2 regions of the Thermosynechococcus sp. HY213 genome follow, and region 2 is predicted to be linked to the other one. Evidence: riboswitches for the same ligand, from Rfam matches in the RefSeq annotation. Region 2 holds a riboswitch; the other holds the start of a gene.

Region 1 (5,438 bases), on a different contig from region 2:
TTTGCCTTGACAGATTGTGCCTGCAAAGCTTGAATGGCACCTTCAAGGGCGGCCAGTTTGGCATAGACGGGGGTGAGATCCACAGCAACGGGAGCCGCTACTTCCGCAGGAGCTGCTGCTTTGACGGGTCTGGGCTTACGGGCTTTGCGAAAGGCCTCTTGAATTGCTGCTTCGAGTTGTTCTTTTTCAAAGGGCTTCTCAATGAACTCAAACCACTCAAAGGGTTCTTGGAGCTTTTCGGTGACCTCTTCCTTGCGCCCTGACATAATTACGAGGGGGATAGCGCCAAGGAGATCATTTTTCTCCAATTCTTGATAGACTTCCCAGCCGCTCACCTTCGGCAGCAGAAAATCCAGCATGATCAACGTCGGCTCAGACTGCTCAATGAGTTGCAGACCTTCACGGCCATCCTTGGCCTCAAGGATTTCGTAGTCGCCCTCTGGCAACATCTCGCGGACGCGCATCCGGATTACTTTACTGTCATCAATGACAAGGACTTTGCGGCTAGTCACGGAAACACTCCATTCTATACAAGATTCCTATAGCAAGAGATTGTGAATAGAGGGCGGCAGTGGCATGACCACTACGTGATTTCAACCTTAGCATAGCCCTATCTTTTGGAGTTGGCCACTCGCCTTACACTGCGGCAAAGCGTCCCTGAACCCAAAAATTTGGGGTCAAAGACCCACCCTTGAGGGCAGGAGAATGTCACAATAGAAGTCTCAGCCGGATGAAAGATTTGTTAGATAGATCAGCCCCTATGCCAGAGTTTGCTGCTGCCCCTATCCACCTTCCCAAAACCAGTGAATCGGAGCGGATCAAGCGTATTCGCCACACCACGTCCCATATTTTGGCAATGGCAGTCCAGAAGCTGTTTCCCAAGGCGCAGGTCACAATTGGTCCTTGGACTGAGAGTGGATTTTATTACGATTTTGACCACCCCGAACCCTTCAGCGAAAAAGACTTGAAGCTCATTGAAAAGGAGATGGTCAAGATCATTAAGCGCAAGTTGCCGGTGATCTGCGAGGAAGTGACCCGTGAGGAGGCCGAGCGCCGCATCCGGGAGCTAGGGGAACCCTACAAGCTGGAAATTCTCCAAGACCTCGAGGAGCCAATTACGATTTACCACTTGGGGGATGAGTGGTGGGATCTCTGTGCGGGACCTCACGTTGAAAATACGGGCGAGATTAACCCCAAGGCGATCGCCCTTGAAAGTGTTGCCGGTGCCTACTGGCGCGGCGATGAAACCAAAGCCCAACTGCAGCGCATCTACGGTACTGCTTGGGAAACCCCAGAACAACTGGCGGAATATAAACGCCGCAAAGAAGAAGCCCTGCGCCGTGACCACCGCAAACTGGGCAAAGAGCTGGGTCTCTTTATTTTCGCTGATCCTGTAGGACCAGGGCTACCCCTGTGGACTCCTAAGGGAACGATTCTGCGCTCAACCCTCGAGGAGTTTCTCAAAAAAGAGCAAATGAAGCGGGGATATCTACCGGTGGTGAGTCCGCACATTGCCCGTGTGGATCTATTTAAGACCTCTGGCCACTGGCAAAAGTACAAAGAGGATATGTTTCCCCTGATGGCCGAAGATGCTGAGGCGGCAGCCAACGAGCAGGGCTTTGTCCTCAAGCCAATGAACTGCCCCTTCCACATTCAAATCTATAAAAGTGAGTTGCGCTCCTACCGTGACTTGCCCCTACGGTTGGCGGAGTTTGGTACGGTTTATCGCTATGAGCAGTCCGGGGAATTGGGGGGCTTGACGCGGGTGCGGGGCTTTACCGTTGATGACTCCCACCTTTTTGTCACGCCAGAGCAGTTGGATGCCGAGTTTTTGAATGTGGTTGATCTCATTCTCTCGGTCTTTCGCTGTCTGCGTTTAAATAAATTCAAGGCACGGCTGAGCTTCCGCGATCCCAAATCCGACAAGTACATTGGCTCCGATGAGGCTTGGTCAAAGGCGGAGTCAGCAATTCAGCGAGCGGTAGAACAGTTGGGCATGGAGCATTTCTTGGGGATTGGGGAGGCCGCCTTCTATGGCCCCAAGCTCGACTTTATCTTTGAGGATGCCCTCGGTCGCGAGTGGCAGCTGGGAACGGTTCAGGTGGACTACAATTTGCCTGAGCGCTTTGATTTGGAATACGTTGCTGAGGACAATACCCGCCGCCGACCGGTGATGATTCACCGTGCCCCCTTTGGCTCGCTGGAGCGGCTCATTGGCATTCTCATTGAGGAGTACGCAGGGGATTTCCCCTTCTGGCTGGCACCCGAGCAAGTGCGCCTGTTGCCCGTGGGGGATGAGCAACGCCCCTATGCCGAACGTGTGGCCGCTCAACTGCGAGAGCAGGGCATCCGCGTGAGTGTGGATCGCACGGGCGATCGCCTAGGTAAACAAATCCGCAATGCTGAAACCCAGAAAATTCCTGTGATGGGCATTGTGGGTGCCAAGGAAGTCGAAAGCGAGACCGTGAGTATCCGCACCCGTGCAGCGGGAGATGTCGGCGCCTTGTCTGTTGAACAACTCATCGAGAAACTGACATCGGCAGTGAATGCAATGGATGCCGAGATTCAGTGGCAGTAGGCCGAGCCTTCTGGCGAATAGGGAGTATAAGCAGAAGTGTTAAATCCGCAAACGAAGCTTAATGTCCCCGTTGCGGGGACTGTTGCGTCATCCTACAACTAAAAGATTATCCTCCTTCGTAAGGGTGTTCTCTAGCACCCAGCCCAGCTTTTGCTGCTGTAGTCCCATCAGCTGAGATTTTTAAGTGTGACACGAAGTCTCGGCCAAGTGATAGGCTAGGGCTTGCTGTTGCATCGTTCGAAAAATGTTGTAAAAGCCATTGGCTCGCGAGGGGGTTAAGCTGACATTCAGTCCGGTTTGCTGAATAAAGTCAGGTTTTAACTGGAGGATTTCTGCAGGTGTCAACCCACTCAACCCTTCAACCAATAGCCCCACTAATCCCTTCGTCACTTGAGCGTCAGAATCCCCCTGAAAAATCACCTTGCCCTGCTCTAAAGAGGCCATCACGTACACTTGGGAGACACAGCCGGGTACGCGGTTGGCGGCAACCTTCTGCTCCTCAGGAAATGGCGGCAGGCGCTTTGCAAAGCTCAGTAAGTATTCATAGCGCCGCTTTGGATCTGAGATCTGTTGGAACCGCTGAACAATGCGATCGAGGGAAGCCGGTAAAGGCTGGCAGGCGGAGGGCATATTTACCTAGAAGAACGCTGCTGAGAAAAATGATAACTATTTCTCATTTTAGCCTCAGCAGTTGCACAATAACGGCAGCAGTCAACCTAGGGGCAGCTTTTCATACCAATAGACCGCCGTGCTCTTACCCTTAACTCATAACTTGTGTTAGCCTTGAATGTACTCACTCGGTTCTGGTGGGGATCAGCCATCAGACGCAAGGGGGAAAGTGCAGTGCAAATCTGCCGCTGTCCCGCAGCTGTGATGAGAGGCACTACTCTCTCAGTCAGAATGCCCGCCGAGTTGTGAATGTCGTTATGCCAACATCTGCGAGGTACAGATGATGTTCTTCATGCTTCAATTTTCATTAATTTGCCTAGGTAAAGAACCCCCCTACCGCCCTTTTCTCGCAACGTTGCTGCCGTTACTGTAGCACAAGTGATTTTGGAGATTTTCAAGCACCTACAAGCACTTAGACAAGGGGTTGCTCTTGCAGTGACCCACGTTAGGTTCTGCTGATGATGCTGGAAGTGTACTGCTTGTTGGGCTGAAAACAGCTATCTTTCTTTGTCTATTGAGAGAACTGTCAAAACTCAGGGTACTGCAACAATGACCATTCAAACTGCAACGCTAGGCTACCCCCGTATTGGTAAAAATCGTGAGCTGAAAAAGGCATTGGAAGCCTTTTGGAATGGCAAATACAATCAAGAAAATTTGCTACAAACAGTTCAAGAGATTGAATTGGCAAATTGGCAAACGCAACTAAAGGCTGGCATTGATCGCATTGGCGTTGGCGATACCAGTTTTTACGATCCCGTCCTTGACTGGAGTGTCCGCCTCGGTCTCATCCCACAGCGGTATCAAGCCTTTACAGGGCTGGAGCAATACTTTGCAATGGCTCGTGGCAAAGAGGGGATTCCAGCTCTTGAGATGACCAAATGGTTTGACACCAACTATCACTACTTGGTTCCCGAAATGAGTCAGCCTCTTCAGGCAGCGGACTTTAGTGATTTTCTGGGGATCATCGGTCGTGCCCAAAGGGTCTTGGGCGATCGCGCCGTTCCCATGGTGCTAGGGCCTTTAACCCTGCTACGGCTGAGTCGGCTGCAGATGAATCTAGAGGAAGCGTTGTCTTGCCTAGTGGAGCGCTATCTTATCCTGTTGGCTGAATTGAAGAACCTAGGGGTGGTTGAGGTACAAATCCACGAACCTGCCTTGGTTTTTGGGGACACCAACAACTTCAGGGAATTGTATGAATCAACGTTTGATGCGCTCTGTCAAGTTGGCTTGCCGATTTACCTAGTGACCTACTTTGATGATCTCGGCGCTGCCTATCCTTGGGTGGTGACGTTGCCCGTAGCCGGCATTAGTCTAGATTTTACCCGTGGGCAGAACTTGGCATTATTGCAGCAGTATGGTTTCCCAAGGGATAAACAGCTGGGAGTGGGTATTGTGGATGCCCGAAACATTTGGAAAATTTGCCCAGAACCTGTCGTGTCAACCTTAGCAGCGATTCAGGGTATCACAACTAATATCCGGTTGCACCCCTCAGCCTCTTTACAATTCGTCCCCTACGATGCAGCACGAGAAGTGAAGTTACCAGAGCCATTGCGGCGGGTGTTGAGTTTTGCCGAACAAAAGTTGGATGAGGTGGTGCTATTGGCACAGACCCTGCAGGAGAGTCCCAAAGCCCTTGCCCAGCACCCCCAATTGGCAGAGATTGAAGCCCAGTGGCAGGCCTTTAAGGAATTTAGGCCTGTGAATCCAGTGGTACAACAGCGGTTGCGCAATTTAACCGTCAACGATCTGGAACGGGCTATGCCCTATAAACAACGCCGCCAACTGCAGCCCACCTTACCGCTCTTTCCGACAACTACCATTGGTTCTTTTCCGCAAACCCCAGAAGTGCGGCAATTGCGGGTGAAGCTCAAGCGCGGAGAAATCACCCTTGCTGAGTACCAAGCAGCAATTGATGCTGAAATTGCCAAATGCATTCGATTGCAGGAAGAAATTGGCCTAGATGTATTGGTGCATGGCGAGTTTGAACGCACCGACATGGTGGAATTCTTTGGCCAGAAGCTCACTGGTTTTGTCTTTACTGAACACGGCTGGGTGCAAAGCTATGGCAGTCGCTGTGTGCGTCCACCCATTATTTATGGGGATGTAGCGCGAACCGAGCCAATGACGGTGCGAGAGTTTAAGGTGGCGCAATCGTTGACACAAAAAATCGTCAAGGGTATGCTGACGGGGC
Region 2 (5,438 bases):
CGATGCAGGGGATTTTCACCACCTTGCCCCCTCTCCTATCCTCGCCTCAGTCTTGGCAACGGATTGCCGCTGGCAGTTATGTCATTGGCAGTGAAGACCTCTTAGCCCTTGATAACGAGCAGCCAGTCCAGAGTGTCGAACTACTTCCTTTTACGATTGATGCGGCACCGCTGACCTGGCGGGAATTTCTCACCTTTGTGGAAGCGGGTGGTTATCAGCGGCGGGAATGGTGGTCCAGCAGTGGTTGGGAATGGCGCGAAGCAGAGGGGATCACAGCACCCTTTTACCCCGTTCCTGAGGATTTGGACTTACCTATGTGGGGACTCAGTTTCTATGAGGCTGAAGCCTATGGCCATTTCCAAGGCAAACGTCTCCCCAGTGAACGGGAATGGGAGATTGCTGCTCAGCAGGGACTCTTGAATCAGGGCTACGTTTGGGAGTGGACGCAAAGTCCCTTTGCCCCCTATCCGGAGTTCCAGAGCTATCCCTACCGGGGGTATTCTGCGCCCTACTTTGATGGCAAGCATTTTGTTCTAAAAGGCGGTAGTCACTGGACGCGCCCCATTCTCAAGCGACCCTCATTTCGCAATTGGTATAGCCGCACCACCCGTGAGGTGTTTGCCGGCGCCCGCTATGTTCAACTAGAAGCACTCCCGATTGAGTCTGAGGCCTAGACTGGGTGAAGTGGGTTAATTTTGTGCCCAAGTTCCCCGTGATCCTGTGATCCTTTTCACGGGCACTCCCCTTAGGCTTCGCCAGAATCAGACTATCAACTATCCTCTTGCGAGGCACCTTATGAGAAACTTCGCTTTTTCCGCTTTGCTTGTCCTAACTGGAACCCTAGCTCACACTGTCACAGCATTGGCACTTCCCACAGCAACGCTGCAAGGTCGCATCTTTTTTGGCGATCAAATGGGCAATGTTGCACCGGCTGCCTGCTCAGCGATTCAAGTTGTTGCTAAACCGCAAAATTTACCGCCCATCAAGGTATTTGCTACTGGTCCTGCCGCTGGTGCTCAGGATGGTCAATGTACCTTTAAGATGACTAATGTGCCAGCAGGTGTTCCCATTGAATTAAGCGCCGTTTACAGCGATTTGCTCTCCTATCCCGAAAAAACGTACCCCAGTCCTGCCGGCAAGTGGCAAAATCCCTTTGTTCTGCGCCCCGCTCAGGTGCATGTCAGGTACATTGAACTGGATGGCAAACCTTAGTTTGTTGGCTATTGAAGCTGAGCAAACGAAGCACCGTTCCTCAGTAAAGAAAGTTTGAACAAGATGACCCCCAAGCGATGAGTGCGACTCAAACTCCCTAAACTAGGGACAAGGGCATAGGGGCGTTTTGATGTCAATTGCTGAGGAATTCCGCCAACTGCAAACGCGACTCTTGGAGTGCTGGGACGGGACAGAAACGTTTATTCCTGAACTACCCAAGGGTCCCGGCGGCATTGAGCGCGATATTGTGGTGGTGCCTTCCCTGAGCTTTCCCCAACCGGAGCTGGCCAAGATCACCGGCTATACCCACTACGAGGAGCGGCAACTCTATACGCTGATCCAGTTGCGGAATCCGCGTACCCGCATGATCTACGTGACGTCCCAGCCGCTGCACCCCAGCATTATTGACTATTATCTGGATTTACTCCCCGGCGTACCCAGTTCCCATGCCCGCGATCGCCTGCTGCTGCTGGCCACCTACGATCGCTCCGATAAACCCTTGACTGCGAAAATTTTAGAGCGGCCTCGCCTTTTGGAGCGTATCCGTCAAGCCCTGCGTCCCAACCAAGCCTACATGGTGTGTTTTAACTCCACCCCTTTGGAGCGGGAACTGGCGGTACGCTTAGGCATTCCCCTCTACTCGACGGATCCCGACCTCCTCTACTGGGGAACCAAGGCGGGCAGTCGGGAACTTTTTGCGGCCGCAGGCATTCCCCATCCGATGGGCAGCGGTTTTTTGCAGGGGGTACCGGAACTGGTGCGCGCGATCGCTCACCTCCAAGAGAAATCTCCTGAACTGCAACGGGTGGTGGTGAAACTCAATGAGGCTTTTTCCGGAGAAGGCAATGCTCTTCTTGATCTGCGCCCACTGCGCCCCCTTGGCAGCCCACACACCCCCGATCATCTACAACGGATTGAAAATAGCCTAGAGGAGATGGTCTTTCAGGCGCCTAATGAAACTTGGCTCTCCTATCGGCAGCGATTTATGGATCTGGGTGGCATTGTCGAAGCCTTTGTGGAAGGGACAGTCAAGCGATCGCCCAGTGTCCAAGGCTGTATTACCCCCAAAGGCAGTGTTGAAATCGTCTCCACCCATGAACAGTTACTCAATGCCCCCACAGGTCAAATTTTCATTGGCTGTGAATTTCCCGCCCATGCCGACTATCGCCAACAACTCCAAGAATTGGGGCAAAAGGTAGGGACGTACTTGGCACAGCAGGGGGTGATCGGCTGTTTTGGTGTGGACGTTGTTGCAACCCAGACAACAGCAGGGTGGGAGCTTTACGCCATTGAAATTAACTTGCGCAAGGGTGGTACTACGCACCCCTTTATGACCTTAAAATTCCTCACCGATGGCCACTATGAGCTAGCCTCTGGACTGTTTTACAGCAAGCACCGCCGTCCCAAGTATTACATTGCCTCCGATAACCTCTGCCAACCCCACTATCGCGGCCTCCTGCCCAATGATCTCTTGGATATGATTGCCCGCTACCATCTCCACTTTGACTCCAGCACCGAAACGGGCACTGTCTTTCACCTCATGGGGGCACTCTCGGAATTTGGTAAGCTGGGACTCGTCAGCATTGGTAACACCCCCGAAGAAGCCCAAGCCATCTACGACCAGACCATTGGCGTTCTCGATGCTGCGGCGCTATAGGTCTCTCATGTGCCCACCCCCTGCATAGACAGGGGTCTGAGAATCTCGCTACAATTGGCAACGTTCACTGTGAAGAGCAGCCTGTAGGGAAAATCCAGTGCAAGTCTGGTGCTGTGCCGCAGCTGTGATGGGGAACCCCCCTCAGCCAGAATGCCTACTTGCTGTGGTTCACTCTGTTTGCCTGCGTCGCACGGGCATGGAGTTTCAACGTGGTTGTTACGCTCAACGATTCCATTCTCAATCCCCTCGGTTTTAGCCTCGATTTACCCCCTCTCCCCCAATCTCGACCGCTTTTACTCGTCGGTCATGGGACGCGCGATCCGGAAGGTCGCCAAGCATTTTTGGACTTTGCCCAAGCCTATTATCAACTGGATCCCTGCCGGCCTGTTTTTCCCTGTTTTCTGGAGTTAACGGAACCCTCGATTTTTGAGGTGCTCAGCCAGTGTGCTGCCGCAGGCCATACAGATTTGTCAGTGCTACCAGTTTTACTCTTTGCTGCTCGCCACAATAAGTTTGACGTTACCAATGAGTTGGATCGGGCGCGGCGGGCGTTTCCGCAATTGCGCTATCACTATGGCCGCCACTATGGTATTGCCCCCGAAATTTTAACCCTGTGGCGATCGCGCCTTGAACTCTTGGACTCACCAGAATTTAATCCCCAAGGCATTGGCCGCGAAGAAACCGTTCTCCTAGTGGTGGGACGCGGCTCCAGTGATCCCGATGCCAATGGCGATGTCTTTAAGCTAGCCCGCATGCTCTGGGAAGGCAGTGGCTACAAAACCGTTGAGGTCTGCTTTATTGGCATTACCCATCCCCGCCTACCCGAAGGATTTGGGCGGGCGAATCTTTACCAGCCCCGCCGCGTCATTGTCCTGCCCCACTTTATGTTTACAGGGGCACTAGTCAAGAAAATCTATACCCTTACCGCAGAAGCCCAAGCCGCCTATCCCAGTGTTGAATACGTGAACCTACCGGAAATTGGCCTGCATCCGCAACTATTTTATCTCACGCGGCAGCGGGAAATTGAAACCCATACGGGGCAGGTGGCCATGAACTGTGAAGCCTGCAAATTCCGCTTGGTGGCAGGCCATAGCCATCATCACCACCATCATCAGGATCATGAGCACCCCTCCCACAGCCATGATCACGGGGGTCATCACCCTCACCACCATCACCATGGATCAACCGTGGACTTGGATCACTTGCCCAGTTACCACCAACGCATTTGGCAAGTTCCCTAAGCATCGCTCCCCAGCGAAAATGTTAGAGTAAATGATGACTGCTACTCTTTCTCAAGCTTAGATAGGGCTTGTCTATGCGTATTAAATATCCTCCCCAGACGGTTGACCGGGTGTTAATTTTTGATACCACCCTGCGGGACGGTGAACAGTCGCCCGGTGCTTCCCTAAATGTGGATGAAAAACTGGCGATCGCCCGTCAACTGGCGCGACTGGGGGTGGATATTATTGAAGCAGGCTTTCCCTTTGCCAGTCCCGGTGACTTTGAGGCGGTGCAGCGGATTGCTGAAACCGTGGGCACCGAAACGGGGCCGGTGATCTGTGGCTTGGCTCGTGCCACCCGCCAAGATATTGAAGCAGCCGCAAAAGCCCTCAAACCCGCCTACTATCCGCGGATTCACACCTTTATTGCCACCTCGGATATCCACCTAGAGTACAAACTGAAGAAAACCCGCGCTGAGGTACTGGAAATTGCCCCCGAAATGGTGGCCTATGCCAAGTCCTTTGTGGATGATGTTGAGTTTTCCCCTGAGGATGCCGGGCGTTCGGATCCTGAGTTTCTCTATCAAGTTTTGGAACGGGTGATTGACGCCGGTGCCACAACAATTAACATTCCCGACACGGTGGGTTACACCACCCCCGCCGAGTTTGGCGCCCTGATCAAAGGCATCAAGGAAAACGTGCCGAATATTGATCGTGCCGTCATTTCAGTCCATGGTCACAACGACTTGGGCTTGGCCGTTGCCAACTTCCTCGAAGCAGTCAAAAATGGGGCACGGCAACTGGAGTGTACGGTTAACGGCATTGGGGAGCGCGCCGGCAATGCTGCCCTTGAGGAATTGGTGATGGCTCTCTATGTGCGGCGGCAGTACTTCAATCCCTTCCTTGGCCGTCCCCCCGAATCGGAAGCACCCCTGACCAATATCAACACCCGCGAAATTTACAAAACCTCCCGCTTGGTCTCCAATCTAACGGGCATGCTGATTCAGCCCAATAAGGCGATCGTCGGTGCCAACGCCTTTGCCCACCAATCAGGCATTCACCAAGATGGCGTCCTCAAGCACAAGCAAACCTATGAAATCATGGATGCCCAACTCATTGGCCTTGCCGATAACCAAATTGTTTTGGGTAAACTCTCTGGTCGCAATGCCTTTGCCACCCGCCTGCGCGAGCTGGGCTTTGAACTCAGTGAAACGGAACTCAACAAGGCGTTTTTGCGCTTTAAGGAACTGGCCGACAAGAAAAAAGAAATCACTGACTGGGATCTAGAAGCTATTGTTAAAGATGAAACCCAAGCCATTGATGTTCAAGGCTACCAGCTGGAATTTGTG

The links. A riboswitch is a leader RNA that binds a small molecule or an ion and turns the genes downstream of it on or off. The one in region 2 is predicted to bind cobalamin.
Region 1: another riboswitch for cobalamin. It lies ahead of metE (5-methyltetrahydropteroyltriglutamate--homocysteine S-methyltransferase); the one in region 2 lies ahead of RHK62_RS04065 (sirohydrochlorin chelatase).

What each region holds. Positions count from the first base shown of each region.
Region 1 covers NZ_JAVKVB010000016.1:109,048-114,485, reverse strand. Annotated here, with positions in the region: gene RHK62_RS10125 (response regulator) at 1-512, opposite strand, end outside; gene thrS (threonine--tRNA ligase) at 761-2,578, shown strand; gene RHK62_RS10115 (SufE family protein) at 2,759-3,208, opposite strand; cobalamin riboswitch at 3,360-3,505, shown strand; gene metE (5-methyltetrahydropteroyltriglutamate--homocysteine S-methyltransferase) at 3,797-5,438, shown strand, end outside.
Region 2 covers NZ_JAVKVB010000007.1:176,058-181,495, forward strand. Annotated here, with positions in the region: gene RHK62_RS04050 (SUMF1/EgtB/PvdO family nonheme iron enzyme) at 1-674, shown strand, start outside; gene RHK62_RS04055 (hypothetical protein) at 796-1,212, shown strand; gene RHK62_RS04060 (peptide ligase PGM1-related protein) at 1,343-2,869, shown strand; cobalamin riboswitch at 2,905-3,046, shown strand; gene RHK62_RS04065 (sirohydrochlorin chelatase) at 3,079-4,110, shown strand; gene RHK62_RS04070 (2-isopropylmalate synthase) at 4,185-5,438, shown strand, end outside.